One region of the Marinobacter sp. MIT930201 genome, then DNA from elsewhere that is predicted to be linked to it. Evidence: predicted binding sites of a transcription regulator. Region 1 holds the regulator's gene; the other holds the start of a gene.

The links. Region 1 encodes FliA, which starts transcription of late flagellar genes. Its sites were predicted from a motif close to CTAAAGTTTNNNNNNNNNNNGCCGNTAA; they were not measured.
Region 2: a site for FliA is predicted at 5,705-5,732, ahead of SIC19_RS15545 (methyl-accepting chemotaxis protein). Genes of this name have one in related genera too.

Annotation. Positions count from the first base shown of each region.
Region 1 covers NZ_CP138916.1:3,707,248-3,714,642, forward strand. The annotation lists gene flhA (flagellar biosynthesis protein FlhA) at 1-552, shown strand, start outside; gene flhF (flagellar biosynthesis protein FlhF) at 613-1,908, shown strand; gene SIC19_RS16905 (MinD/ParA family protein) at 1,955-2,767, shown strand; gene SIC19_RS16910 (RNA polymerase sigma factor FliA) at 2,798-3,529, shown strand; gene cheY (chemotaxis response regulator CheY) at 3,706-4,089, shown strand; gene SIC19_RS16920 (protein phosphatase CheZ) at 4,111-4,899, shown strand; gene SIC19_RS16925 (chemotaxis protein CheA) at 4,917-7,082, shown strand; gene SIC19_RS16930 (protein-glutamate methylesterase/protein-glutamine glutaminase) at 7,115-7,395, shown strand, end outside.
Region 2 covers NZ_CP138916.1:3,403,414-3,410,808, reverse strand. The annotation lists gene SIC19_RS15565 (imelysin family protein) at 1-999, shown strand, start outside; gene SIC19_RS15560 (DUF1513 domain-containing protein) at 999-2,120, shown strand; gene SIC19_RS15555 (MFS transporter) at 2,206-3,522, shown strand; gene SIC19_RS15550 (DUF4870 family protein) at 3,516-3,887, opposite strand; gene SIC19_RS15545 (methyl-accepting chemotaxis protein) at 3,953-5,593, opposite strand; gene SIC19_RS15540 (PhoX family protein) at 5,828-7,395, opposite strand, start outside.

The DNA of each region.
Region 1 (7,395 bases):
GTATCTCCAAAGCTGGCGGAAGAACTGGTACCCACCACCATTTCCATCAGCCTGCTGCTGAAGGTGCTGCAGAACCTGCTGAAAGAGGAAGTGCCGATCCGTGACATGCGCTCTATTGCCGAAGCGATCGTGAACGTTCATCCGAAGAGCCAGGACCCGAAGCTGCTGACCACGGTTGCCCGCCAGTCACTGCGCCGGATGATTGTCCAGAGTATCTGTGGCAACGACACAGAGATCCCGGTGATCACTCTGGATCCAGACTTGGAACAGTTATTGCTGAAGTCCATGCAGCAGAGTCAACAATCCGGCGGTCAGGAAGACATCGGGCTGGTGCTGGAGCCAAATATGGTTGAGAAGCTTCAGCGGTCGCTCCAGGACAGCGTTCAGCGCCAGGAGATGTTGGGCAAGCCGGCGATTCTATTGGTTTCAGGGCCCTTGCGCCCGGTACTGGCGAAGTTTGCCAGCTACGGAGTAGAGCGTCTGCATGTACTGTCGTACCAGGAAATTCCGGATAACAAACAGATCACTATTGTCGCATCCGTCGGTCAGTAAAGGCCGCGGCTGGAAAGGCGGAAGGCGCTGGAAAGCGCTGACCGGGGAGGAAGCATCATTATGAAAGTTAAGCGGTTTTTTGCCCAAAGCATGGCAGAGGCACTGCGTCAGGTGCGGGATCAGATGGGTCCCGATGCCGTAATCCTTTCCAATCGTCGTGTGGATGGTGGCGTCGAAATTGTGACAGCGCTCGATTATGACGAAAATATGGCGCGCCAACGCCTCGGTGACGCTGCGCGGGAAGCCACCAATGGCTCACGGCTAGCCGAAATGCAGGCGGAACAGCATCGCCGCCTGGAGGACGAACTCGGCCGCTCTCGCGATCGTATTCGGGAAGTGCGGGAAAAGCGCGCGACCTATGGTAATGCGGTTGCGGGTGGGGACTTCGGTCACGCTGGCTTGTCGAAAGAATCGCTGGCCGACGATGACATGGTGGTTGAAGAGCCTACCGCTGCCAGCGCTGCCTATTCCGGAGAGCTGGCGCAAATGCGTGCGGAGATCAGTTCCCTCCGTGACCTGGTCAGTGCCCGGAATGGCGGTGAACCCGAACAAACAGCGGTTAACGCAGTACAGCAGAGGCTGTCTGAGAGGTTGCAGGAGTTTGGTCTCGGGCTGGAGCTCGCCAACTCTCTGTCCCGGCGCCACCGCGCAGGCCGGCTTGAGGATGGCTGGAAGCAGTCTCTGAAAATGCTGGCCGCCGGTGTGAAGACCGCGCGTACTGAATGGGCGGATGAGGGCGGTGTCTACGCCCTGGTGGGCCCAACCGGGTCCGGCAAGACGACGACCATCGGCAAGCTGGCCGCGCACTATGTGCTGCGCCACGGCGCCGACTCTCTGGCGCTGGTCACCACCGATCGCTATCGGGTCGCGGCCCATGAGCAACTATTCGTGTTCGGGCGCATACTGAACGTTCCGGTTCGGGTTGTGGACGAAACCCATTCCCTGGACGACATACTGGACGAACTGTCGGACCGGCACCTGGTGTTGATTGATACCGCTGGCCTGACCAGCACCGACAAGGGCTACGAGGAGCAGCTTATGGAGCTGGCTCGCAGTCACCATCGGATTCGAACCCATCTGGTGGTTTCGGCAACCAGTCAGCCGCGCATCATGAAATCCGTTTGGCATTGCTATAAGATGGCAAATCTTACGGGTTGTGTGATGACCAAAATCGATGAAGCACTGACCCTGGGTGAATCGCTGGGATTCGTCATGGAAACGGGATTGCCGGTGGCGTATTACACCGACGGGCAGAAAATCCCGGAAGACCTGCACCACGCTGAGTCCATTCCGCTGGTGCGGTTGGCCGTGGAGAGGCTGAAGAAACTCCAGCAGCAACAGGCAGTCGCTGTTTAAAAACAACACAGCCTGCGGTTAAACGCGGCAAGAGATCAGAGTCAGTATGAGCAAACCACATCCGGTACAGGTGATTGCCGTTTCCGGCGGGAAAGGGGGCGTTGGCAAGAGCAACGTATCAGTGAACCTTGGCATCGCCCTAGCACAAATGGGACGGCGGGTGGTGCTGCTCGATGCCGACCTGGGCCTTGCCAACATTGACGTTCTGCTTGGCATTACCGCCAATCGTAATATCCAGGACGTCATCGCCGGGGAATGTGACCTTCGGGATGTGTTGGTCAACGGCCCCGGTGGCATCAAAATCGTGCCCGCGTCCTCAGGTACCCAACGCATGACCCAGCTTTCCAATCTGGAGCACGCTGGCCTGATCAACGCGTTCAGCGAACTGGGTGACCAGATCGATGTGCTGATCGTTGATACCGCTGCGGGTATTTCCGAATCGGTGGTCAGTTTCCTCCGAGCCTCACAGGAACTATTACTGGTTGTCTGTGATGAACCTACCTCTATCACCGATGCCTACGCCCTTATAAAGCTTATGAATCGGGATTACGGCACCAACCGCTTCCGTATACTGGCCAATCAGGTCAGGAATGAGCAGGAAGGTCGCCATCTGTTTGAAAAACTGACCCGGGTTACCGAGCGCTTTCTTGATGTGGCACTACAATATGTGGGTATGGTGCCGTATGACGAGGCCGTAAAAAAAGCGGTACAGCGCCAGCGTGCCGTGCTGGACGCCTATCCGCGGGCAAAAGCATCGTTGGCGATCAAGAGCCTCGCGGAGAAAGTGGATAGCTGGCCGCTGCCATCATCGCCCCGGGGACATCTGGAATTCTTTGTGGAGCGGCTCGTCGAAGTCTGATTTTGATCCTGTCACTGAATAGCCGGATACATGACATTGGCGAAAGAACTTGGAACCTACAACCGGACGGGTACACGAGGACCTTCCCAGCTCGTTGAGGAGCAGGCCCCGCTGGTCAAAAAAATAGCGCTTCACCTCATGGCGCGGCTGCCGGCATCTGTCCAACTGGATGACCTTATGCAGGCAGGCATGATTGGCTTGTTGGAAGCTGCACAGCGATACAGTTCCGACAAGGGGGCTACCTTTGAGACATACGCCGGGATCCGGATTCGCGGAGCCATGGTAGATGAAATTCGCAAAGGTGACTGGGTACCCCGATCCGTCCACAGGAACTCCCGCCGCATTGCCAAAGCCATCAAGGCTGTCGAGGACCGCCTGGGTCGGGAAGCTCAAGACTCGGAAGTAGCCGAGGAGCTGGGGCTGGACCTCGACGAATACTATTCCTCCCTGAGCGATGCTAACAGTGGCCGACTTTTTAGCCTGGATGAGCTCAATGAATCCGGCGAGCTGCCGATAGAAGAAACAGAGGACAGTGATAACCCGTTGGATGGCTTGGCGTCCGACAACTTCCGGAAGAGCCTGGCAGCTGCGATTGGTGACCTGCCCGAGCGAGAAAAGCTGGTGCTCAGCCTTTACTATCAGGAAGAATTGAACCTGAAGGAAATTGGTGCTGTGTTGGGTGTCAGTGAAAGCCGGGTCAGCCAGATTCACAGCCAGGCCGCGCTCCGTCTGCGGGGGCGTCTTACTGGTTGGCAGAGCTGAACAGGCCGCCAGTCCCATTGAACGGCGTTACCAGGCATTCTTTACTGTAGCCTTTTGGTAACCGGTGCTTTACAACCGGCTCAAAGGCCACACAATAAGCGGTTAAACTACCGGCCTGCTAGACTGTGAGCCGGAAGCCAAAAACGAATTCCGGGCGTTTTTAACTGGAGGTCCCATTGGACAAGAACATGAAAATCCTGATTGTGGATGACTTCTCCACAATGCGACGGATCATTAAGAACCTGCTTCGCGATCTCGGTTTTACCAACACTGACGAAGCAGACGACGGCAATACAGCACTGCCTATGCTCAGGAGCGGCAAATACGATTTTCTGGTAACCGACTGGAATATGCCAGGGATGTCCGGACTCGATCTGCTCAAGGAAGTCCGTGCCGATGACAGCCTGAAAACACTGCCTGTGCTCATGGTGACCGCCGAGGCGAAGCGCGACCAGATTGTCGCTGCTGCGCAGGCCGGTGTGAACGGCTACGTGGTCAAGCCCTTCACGGCAGCCGTACTCAAGGAGAAGATTGAGAAGATCTTCGAACGCATCCAGTAATTCAGAGGTCGGACGGCTCCCATGAGCAATAGAAAAAAAGACCCACAGGGGCTCGACCCGGAGGTCACGGAGAAACTCCGCAGCCAGGCGGCCGAGTTGGTTGAACAGGTCAACGCCGGGGACTATGGCCGCGCGATGACGCTGATCAATGAATTGAGCGAGGTGAGGGACCAGAGCCTGTATCGGGAAGTCGGCCGCTTGACCCGCAGCCTCCACGAGGCGATCCGCAATTTCCAGATCGATCCCCGTAACGCCGAACAGTCAGAAGCTCTGTCGAAGATGACCGATGCGTCGGATCGCCTTGAGTACGTGGTTCAGATGACCGGTAAAGCAGCCAATCGGACCATGGATCTGGTTGAGGAGGCTATGCCCAAGGCCAGCGCACTCCGCGACGAGGCCGCCGAGCTGAGAGACCAGTGGCAGAAACTGCGTCGCCGCGAGATGGCGCCGGCTGAATTTCGTGAGCTCTATGCCCGTATCGACACGTTTTTCGTGACCCTGAATACCGATGCCGGGGCGATGTACGACAACTTGTCGGAAATTCTTCTGGCCCAGGATTTCCAGGACCTCACTGGGCAGGTGATCCAAAAGGTCACCACTCTGGTTAAAGAGGTGGAAGAGCATCTGTTGAGCCTGGTAGTGATGGCGAGTCATGTGGACCAGATGACCGGCACCGTGCATGAACTGGAAGAGCGGGAAAAGATATCGGCGGAACAGGGTGTTGGTCCACAGATCAAGGCCGAAGAACGCGAAGACGTAGTATCGGGACAGGACGATGTTGATGATCTTCTGTCCAGTCTCGGTTTCTGAGTAAGAGAGGGTAACGCATGGCGCTTGATGCCGATGAAGAGATCCTGCAGGACTTCCTTGTTGAGGCAGGCGAGATACTCGAAAAGCTGTCGGAGCAACTGGTCGACCTGGAACAAAACCCGGACGACAGCGATCTGCTCAACGCCATCTTCCGAGGCTTTCACACCGTAAAAGGCGGCGCTGGGTTTCTGCAACTCGATGCCCTGGTGAACTGCTGTCATTCCGCGGAGAACGTCTTCGATATCCTGCGCAACCACAAGCGCAAGGTAGACTCGGAACTGATGGACGTGGTGCTGGAAGCCCTGGATCACGTCAATGCCATGTTTGAACAGGTTCGCCACCACGAGGAACCGACGCCAGCTCCCGAGGAACTGATTGCCGCTCTGGACGCATTGGCGCAGCCGGCAGGGGAGTCGTCGCCAGCAAACGCAGCGGTCGCTCGCGAAGAACAGAACGAGAGCAACGAAGCCAGTTCTGGAGACGATGGCGGTGATATTACCGACGACGAATTCGAGCGGTTGCTGGATGCCCTGGAAGAGGAAAAGACCAGCAGCGCTCCGGTTTCCAGTGACGACGGCAATGAATCTTCAGGCGGTGACGGAGGGAGCGGAGACGACATCTCCGATGATGAATTCGAGGCCCTGCTGGACCAATTGCATGGCAAGGGCCAGTTCTCAGGCCCGCCTGAAACCGGCAAGGCAGCCCCTGACAGCCAGGATGCCTCGGGCGACAAGGTTACCAGTGATGAGGCCAGTGACAGCAAGGGTGGCGACGACCTGATTTCGGACGACGAGTTCGAAAAGTTGCTGGATGACCTGCACGGCAAGGGTGGTAGCCCTACGGCAGAAACTGCCAAGCCGGCCCCTGGGCCTGCTGCAAAGCAGCCGTCGGCCACGTCTCCCAGTGCCAAGGCTGACAAGCCCGCGCAACCGACTGGTAAGCCCGAAAAAGCGCCTGCGGATAATGGCAAGGCAGGCGTAACGCCCGCGATGCCGGCACGGGATGCGAATGCACCAGTGGCTGAAACTTCGGTGCGGGTGGATACCAAGCGCCTGGACGACATCATGAACATGGTGGGTGAACTGGTGTTGGTGCGTAACCGGTTGCAGCGTCTGGGCGCCCAGAGTGAAGACGAGCATATGCACAAAGCCGTCTCCAACCTGGACGTGGTGACCACCGATCTTCAGTCAGCGGTGATGGCAACGCGGATGCAGCCCATCAAGAAAGTATTTGGCCGCTTCCCGCGGGTGGTTCGCGACCTGGCACGCAGCCTGAAGAAAGAAATCAACCTTGAGATGCACGGCGAAGAGACCGACCTGGACAAGAACCTGGTCGAGGCGCTGTCCGATCCTCTGGTCCATCTTGTTCGCAACTCGGTTGATCACGGTATAGAGGCACCCGATGTTCGTGAAAAGGCGGGCAAGCCTCGTCAGGGTCGTGTGACGCTGTCGGCTGAGCAGGAAGGCGACCACATCCTGTTGTCCATCGAAGACGACGGTGCTGGTATGGATCCGGATGTACTGCGCCGAAAAGCGGTCGAAAAGGGCATCTACGAACAGGATGCCGCTGACCGACTGACCAACACCGAGTGCTACAACCTGATTTTCTCCGCCGGGTTCTCCACCAAGGATCAGATATCGGATGTGTCCGGTCGTGGCGTTGGCATGGACGTGGTGAAAACCAAGATCAGTCAGCTCAACGGGCAGCTGAGCGTCGAGTCGGAGCTGGGCAAAGGGTCTCGCATCGTCATCAAGGTGCCGCTGACCCTGGCCATCATGCCTACCCTGATGATCATGCTTGGCGACCAATCCTTCGCGCTGCCACTGGTGAACGTGGTCGAGATTTTCCATCTGGACCTCAGCAAGAAGAACATTGTGGATGGCCGTGAATGCATCGTGGTTCGAGACAAAGTCTTCCCGTTGTTCCACATCAAGCGATGGCTGGTCAAAGGCGCCGCTGGGCAGCCGGAACCAGAAAACGCCCACGTGGTTATCGTGGCGATGGGAACGCGGCGCGTCGGTTTTGTGGTGGATCAGCTGATCGGGCAGGAAGAGGTGGTGATCAAGCCCCTGGGCCGGGCCCTTCAGGGAACGCCGGGTATGGCGGGTGCGACCATCACTGGCGACGGTCGTATTGCACTCATTATTGATGTTCCGAGCCTGCTGCAAAACTACGGCAAATAACGTTGCGGCGGGCCCAGGTTTAGGAGAAATGGATGACGGTTTCTGTCCTGGTCGTTGATGATTCAGGTTTTTTCCGCAAGCGACTGACGGAAATCCTGACCGCTTCCGGTCAGATCAAGGTGGTTGGCGTGGCCACCAATGGGCGCGAAGGTGTCGAGCTGGCTGAAAAGCTGAGGCCTGACGTCATCACCATGGACTACGAGATGCCCGTCATGGACGGTATCAGCGCCGTCCGTGAGATCATGAAGCGACATCCGGCGCCGGTCTTGATGTTCTCCTCTCTCACCTACGAGGGTGCCAGGGTGACCCTGGA
Region 2 (7,395 bases), 300 kb from region 1:
GTTCCAATTGCTGGGATGGCTGCCAGCCAGACTGAAACGAACAGCAACGCGACACAACAATGGCACCAGGGAATTCTCGCAGGTTACCAGTCTCTGGCGGCCGAAGCGGGCGACTTGTCCGTTGCGGCTGTCGACTACTGCAGCGCGCCGGAACAGGCGGCACGCGATACCCTTGAGCAAGCCTGGCTGGACACCTTCCTGGCGTGGCAGCTTGTCCGTTTTGTGGATTTTGGCCCGGTGGAGAACGACAACCTTGCCTGGCAGTTCCAGTTCTGGCCCGACCCGAAAAACCTCATTGCCCGCAAAGCCAGCTACCTGCTGAACTCGGAAGACCCGATATCGGGTGAGGTCATCGCCGAGTCCGGCGTGGCCGTACAGGGTTTTCCCATGCTGGAGTACCTGTTGTACGACGAACCATTGAACGCCAGCGACAATGCCCTACCCGCGGAAAAGACCTGCGGCCTGCTGAGAGCGGTTGCCGGCCACATCGAAACCAATAGCCAGCAACTCCGTGATCAATGGCAGACGTTCCGCAAGGATTACCTGGCCACGGAACAATACCGCGACACCACCATCCGGGCCGGCATGGCGGCCCTGGAGATTCTGGAGGATCGCCGGCTTGCCCAGCCAATGGGGCTCCGTGGGAATGGCAAACGTTCTGTCTACGCCGCCGATGCCTGGCGTAGCGGCCGTAGCCTGAAGACCATGGAAGCAACCATCCATGGCCTGGAGCAGTCTTTCCTGCCGGGCCTGACACAGCTGCTAAAGGAAAGCGAACAACCGCAACTGGGTCCACGAATTGAAAACCAGTTCAAGGACGTTCTGGAGCACTTCCCGGAACTCCATCGCCCCATGACTGAGCTGCTTTCCAATGACGATGCCTTTTCCCTGCTCCAGGGCTTCTACGTTGACGTTTCCCAGTTAACCACTCTGATCAATGACCAGGCAGCGGTTGAACTCGGCGTCATTCGCGGCTTCAATTCCAGCGACGGCGACTGATGAGCAGCAACAGGCAACCCGGAGGTGCACTTATCAACCGCAGACAACTACTGAAAGCGGGGATGGCCGGAGGACTGGCAGCCACCCTGTCCGGCTGCAGTCTGCTGCCTCGAAAAGCGGATTACGCGCCAGATCAGTACGTCGGCGCCGTGGGACTGCCCGGGGGTAAGTTCGGCATTAGTGCCATCAACCGCAAAGGTCACCTCATATGGGAGTCACCGGTCGACACCCGTTGCCACAGCGGATGTGCACGCCCGGATGGCTCTCAGGTCATCTTCTTCGAACGCCGGCCCGGCTGGGCGTTTTACGGGTTCGACGCCCACAGCGGCAACAGGACACATCGCGTCAAAGCCGCTTCCGGGGAACACTTTGTCGGTCACGGAGTGTTCTCCCCCGACGGCCGCTGGCTCTATGTCACCGCCAGCCGCTACGAGCCGGGGCAAGGCATTATTGCCGTCTATGACGCGGAGCAGAATTATCAGCGGGTCGATACCTTTGAGCTTCAGGGCATTGGCCCCCATGAGCTGACACTGCATCCAGATGGGGAAACCCTGGTGATTGGCCTGGGCGGCATACTGACCCACCCGGACTACGATCGCCTCAAGCTGAACCTCGACACCATGGAACCCGCGCTGATCCTGATGAACCGCCGCAGCGGTCGGATTATTGGGCGGTTCAACCCTGCCCATCACCAGCAAAGCGCCCGTCATGTCAGTACCGGTTCGAACGGCCGGGTGTACGTTGCCTACCAGTACCAGGGGCCCCTTCACGAGTCCCCCGCCCTCATCGCGCGGCTGGAAGGCGGTGAGCTTCAGGAAATCCGATTCGAAGAGGATACCCAGGCAGCACTGGCCAACTACATCGCCAGCGTTGTTGCCCATCCCGAGAACGACCTTGTCGCTGCCGCGTCGCCAGTGGGCGGCACCGCCGTGGTGTTCAATGGCATCACTGGCGAACTGCTGGCCAGGGCGTCCATACCCGACTGCGCTGGCGTCCAGGCTTTGGCAGGAGGCGATTTCCTGATCTCCTCCGGACGCGGAAAACTGGTGCGCCTGGGGCAGGACAATCAGTCACGGCAAATCGCCGATCTGCCGGTCCAGTGGGACCACCACCTGGTCTGAATCACCCGCAACGCGGCCCTCCTGCCTTAAGGCAACTCGCCTTAGCTGGTATCCTTATGAGCCATTTGTTCAGGAGGACGGCAACTTGCCCGCCAGAAACAAGGACACCCTCGACCAGGTTTACAGCCTGATTGCCAACGAAGAAGACGCCCGGGTCTGCACGGACATCCCCGATGAAGCCTGCCGGGAGGTGCCACGCAACTTCTTCCTGATCCTCGGCAGCAATGTGCTGACCAAACTTGGTGACTTGCTGATCAGCCCCAAGACCGTGCTGGCCTGGCTTTTGAGCGCTATCGGAGCGCCTGCCCTGGTGGCCTGGCTGGTTCCGATCCGGGAGTCCGGCTCAATGATTCCGCAAATGGTGATCGGTGCCTGGGTCCGGCGCAAGCCTGTACGCAAATGGTTCTGGACCCTGGGAAGCTTTGGCCAGGCGGCCAGTGTTCTGGGCATGGCGGCGAGCGTCTGGTTCCTGGAGGGCTACGCCGCGGGCGCCGGCGTGGTGGGCGCATTGGTGCTGTTTTCCCTGGCCCGGGGGTTCTGCTCGGTGTCCATGAAGGACGTGCAGGGGAAATGCATCCCGAAGAAACGCCGAGGGCGGCTGTCTGGCCTGGCCTCCACCATCGGTGGGACCGCAACAGTCATCCTCACCGCCTTGCTGTTCTGGAACCGGGGTGACCCTGGCGTACTTTTCTACACCCTCCTGCTCCTGTTGGCTGCCTGCCTCTGGGTTATTGCCGGCTTTCTATTCGCCTCTGTTGATGAATACGAGGGCGAAACCGGCGGTGGCGGCAATGCGCTTGGGGACGCGTTCAAAAGCCTGTCCCTTCTCAGGGATGACGTGCCCTTCCGGCACTTCGTGATTACCCGCGCCCTGCTGTTGTGCTCAGCGCTGGCGTCGCCTTACTTTGTCGTGCTCGCCCAGAAAAACTCTGATACCGGGTGGCTTCTGGGCGTCTTTCTGCTGGCGAGCAGCCTCGCCAGTTCCATCAGCGCCAGCGTGTGGGGTTGGATGGCGGACGAGTCCAGCCGGCGGGTAATGATTCGCGGTGCCATTGTCGCCAGTGGCGCTTGCCTGACGGTGGGCCTGACCGCTTTGTTTGCCGGCGAAGCAACCTCCAGCATCTGGTTCTATCCCGCCGGGTTCTTCGTGCTGAGCATTGCGCATGCGGGGGTTCGACTGGGACGTAAAACGTATCTGGTCGATATGGCAGGCGGCAACAAACGCACCGACTATACCTCCGTGAGCAATACCGTTATTGGGGTGCTGTTACTGGCAACGGGCGGGCTGACAGCGCTGGTATCGATGATATCCGACGTGGCGGTGATACTGACGCTGGGCGCCATGGGGCTGGCCGGCGCCATCAGCGCCACCCGGTTAAGGGAAGTGACCGAGGATCAGTGAGGTTCCGGTGGCTTCCCGTCGTTCAACGCCAGGGCGCCTTTCACAATGCGGTAGATGATCCAGATGGAGATGCCCAGTAACACAAACCAGCCAATGATCAGTGGCGTCGTCACGATGCCAATCACCGTCCATAACAGCCCGATCCAGAAGGTTCGTATCTGCCAACGGAAATGAGGCTCTATCCAGGTGCTCTTTACGTCATCGAGCTTGACGTAATTGATGATCACACCCACCAGGCCGGTAATGCCACCGACAAAGAACGACAGCGCCTGCAGGATATAAACCAGCACCGCCAGGTTGCGGCCTGGCTCTTCACGTCGTGCTATGGGGTCTGCATTGGCGGGGATGTATTCGTGCTCGGACAAGTCACTCTCCTCTGGCTCCACACCCGCAGTGTATCACAGCAACAGGAGCCGGAAACCGCTGGAACTTAGCGGTTGTCCGGTTTGTAACCCAGGCGGAAGCCACCCCAGTGCTTGCCATTCACGTAGATCGGCACTGACAGGTCATGCATAACCTCGCCAGTATCCCGGCGGTAGGTCTGTAGCAGCATATTCTGGGTATGGCTGCCACACCGAGCACCGGTGCGGTCGTTAAACAGCCGTTTGCTGCGACTCTTTACCAGATCCACTTTCGGGTCGCCCGTTGGCGCATGGGCGAAATCACGGTTGTGGGTCGGCACATAGCCATCCGGCGCGGCGGCAATCGCGAAGACCATCGACGGGTGGGCCCCTTTCACCGCTTCCTGAACGGTGGGCAGTTGCTGATCGGTGAACCGATCAAAGCTGCTGGAATACTTCTGTGGATCGGTCTTGGGAATGGGGGTTCTTTGCTTATCAAACAGGGCGCTTTCTGCCAGTTGCCCATCGCGAACCGCTTTTTCAAAGAGCTTTCCAATCCGGTCCGCACCCTGCCGGGCCTGGTCGTAGAAGAAGCGGTGATAGCTTTCATCGCTGTTCAACGCAAATGCCGCGTTGGCCTCTTCCGCCAGTTCCATCAGTGTCGCTGCCTGCTGGGCAAGCGACGCAACGCTGGTATCGCTCTCGGTAATCTGATCCCGAACCGTTTCAATGGCCGACGATACCTGCTGCAGGCTCTGCTCGTTGTTCTGGTCAATCTCGGCAATGCGCGCCACCTGCTGCTGCACACGGTCAGACTGATCACGAATCTGATCAAGGCGCTCGCCAACGCTTTCAACTGACTCCAAGCCGGATTCAACGCTCTTGGCCAGGTCCTCGATCCGCGAAACAATCAGGGAGGTATCGGAACGTATTTCCTGCAGCGTTTCGGCCACCTCACCGGTTGCCTGCGCGGTTCGCCCGGCCAATTGCCTGACCTCGTCGGCAACCACCGCAAAGCCCCGCCCCTGGTCGCCGGCACGAGCGGCTTCAATTGCCGCGTTCAAGGCCAGCAGGTTGGTTTGTTCCGCGATGCCCTGAATGGTGGTGGTGACACCCTGGATCTTGTTGGATTTCTCGTTCAGTTCCTGAATTAATCTGAGGTTCTCGCTGGACTGCTCGTGCACGGCTCGCACGCTATTGATGGCAGTGGTCAGCGCATCACGGCCCTCAACGCTCACCTGACGGTTCTGCAGAGCCATGGTCGCAGCATCGGTGGCCTGCTGGGCGGATTCACGCACACTCTCGGTAATCTGACCCGCGTACTCCGCCATCTGTGCAGTTTCACTGACCTGTCGATCCAGGCGGTTTTTTAGTTGGTCGGCCGCGTGGGACACCTGGGCCGCAGAAATGGCACTTTTATCGGCACTGCCGGACAGGGTTTCCACCAGTGCCCGCCCTGCTTTGGCGTCCGCAAGGAGGCTTGCACACTGTTTGCCCAGCGGACTATCCGCTGGCAGCTTACCGGCGTTGAGCTGCTTGATGGAACGTTCAACCGGTTCCAGAACGCGTAACACCAGATACGCGGTGGCGACGACCAGGCCAATAACCACGCCCGCCACCAGCGACGCGCTATCCAACCCTATCAACGGCGCCACCAGGAAAGCCCCAAAGGCGACGACAACGGCGACTGACACCCCCACAACCAGAACAGGCCGACTGAGCAAACCCATATCCACCTCTTTATTTTCATTATTAGTGAATGCATCTTTTTTGACGATTACTCTTGAGAGTAAAGAATTGACCTTTACTTATAACTGCTACTTTAGTTGACCAATACTGGTTTTACGGCAGATCGATGAAAAACTGAAACAAAAAAGCCGTAACGCCGGAGACGTCCTGTTGGAAGAATCCGGCGTTACGGCTGGCTCTTGTCGGTGTGCGCCCGTGGCGCCTCTATCAGGCGATCAGGCGCCGATCACACCGCCATCGTCCTTGGTTACGATAACAGTGGCGTCGCGGGGACGGGACTCGGCCGCGTTCGGCCAGTTACCATCCGGGTGCTGGATGTTCACGAACATGGTCTTAACGTCCGGTGTGCTGACAACGCCAGTTACTTCACAACCTTGGGGCCCGACGAAGAAGCGCTTGATTTCGCGTGTCTCCGGATTGGCGGCCAGCATCATGTTGTTGAAGTACGGGTCAGCATCAGAACCATCGGTCTGGATCCACAGCCGGCCATTGTAGTCAAACCAGAGGCCATCCGGGCTGTTGAAAATATTATCATCGTTCAGGGAGACGACGGCCTCACCATCGACAACAGTTTCCGTACCCTGCTCGCCGGCGAAGACAAAGATGTCCCAGTCAAAGCTGGTAGCCGTGTGATCGCTACCTTCTTCAGTCCAGCGAATGATGTGGCCGGTGGCATTGGGAGAGTTCGGGTTGGCGGCGTTGACGTCGTCGAACCCTGGCTGGCCCCGGTTCGAGTTGTTTGTCAGGGTGAAATAGACCTCGCCAGAGTTGGGATCAACGGCACCCCACTCCGGGCGGTCCATCGTCGTAGCGCCGGCAATATCGGCTGCGAGGCGGGTATTCAGCAGAACATCAGCCTGGTTCTCAAAACCGTCGAACTGGATATCGCCGACCATGCCGCCTTCAGCCGCAGCAACCTTGCTGGCGAAATCCGCGTCGTCCAGATCCAGCGCCAGCCAGTCACCAGAGCCATCCTCGTTGAAGCGGGCAACGTACAGGGTACCCTCATCCAACAGGTAGCCACCGGCCGTCGCGGCGTAGTAGGGCTGAGACGACACAAACTTGTAGATGTACTCGAAACGGGAATCGTCACCGGAGTAACACACCACCGGCTCACCTTCCTTCGCCGGCGCAAAGATGACGCCCTCGTGACCAAAGCGTCCCAACGCAGTGCGTTTCTGGGGTTTGCTTTCCGGCGTAAACGGATCAATTTCAACCATGAAGCCGTAGGTGTTGGCTTCGTTGCGATAATCATCTGTAGCCGCCGCTCCGGTCGTGCTCACATTGAATCGCACATATTGGTCGGCCGCACTGTCTGCCAACTCCCAGTCGTATCGGCTGGAGCTGCCAACACCATGTCTGGTCTGCTCGCGAGGCTGGGTCGCATCGCTATTGGCAAAGTAACCGTGCCAATTCTCTTCCGCGGCCAGGTAGGTGCCCCAGGGCGTTGGGCCCATCGCACAGTTGTTCAGGGTACCGCGAGTTTCGGTCGCGTCGGGACTGTAGGTTGTGACCAGCTTGCTGTAACCACGTACCGGGCCACGAATGTCCATCTCGGTGTTGCCGGTAATGCGACGATTGAATGGGCTGCCGAAGACGACGTCCCAGGTACCGTTGGTGTCACGCTTGATGTGAACGACAGACACACCGTGAGCGGCAATTTCCTTGCGAACCTCATCGGCGGGTCGCACGCCACCGTTATCAGCAGCATTGGTCGGGCCATTGGCATGAATGAAGTCCTGCTCGATGTACTCATGGTTCATCACCAACAGGCCTTCCGTTG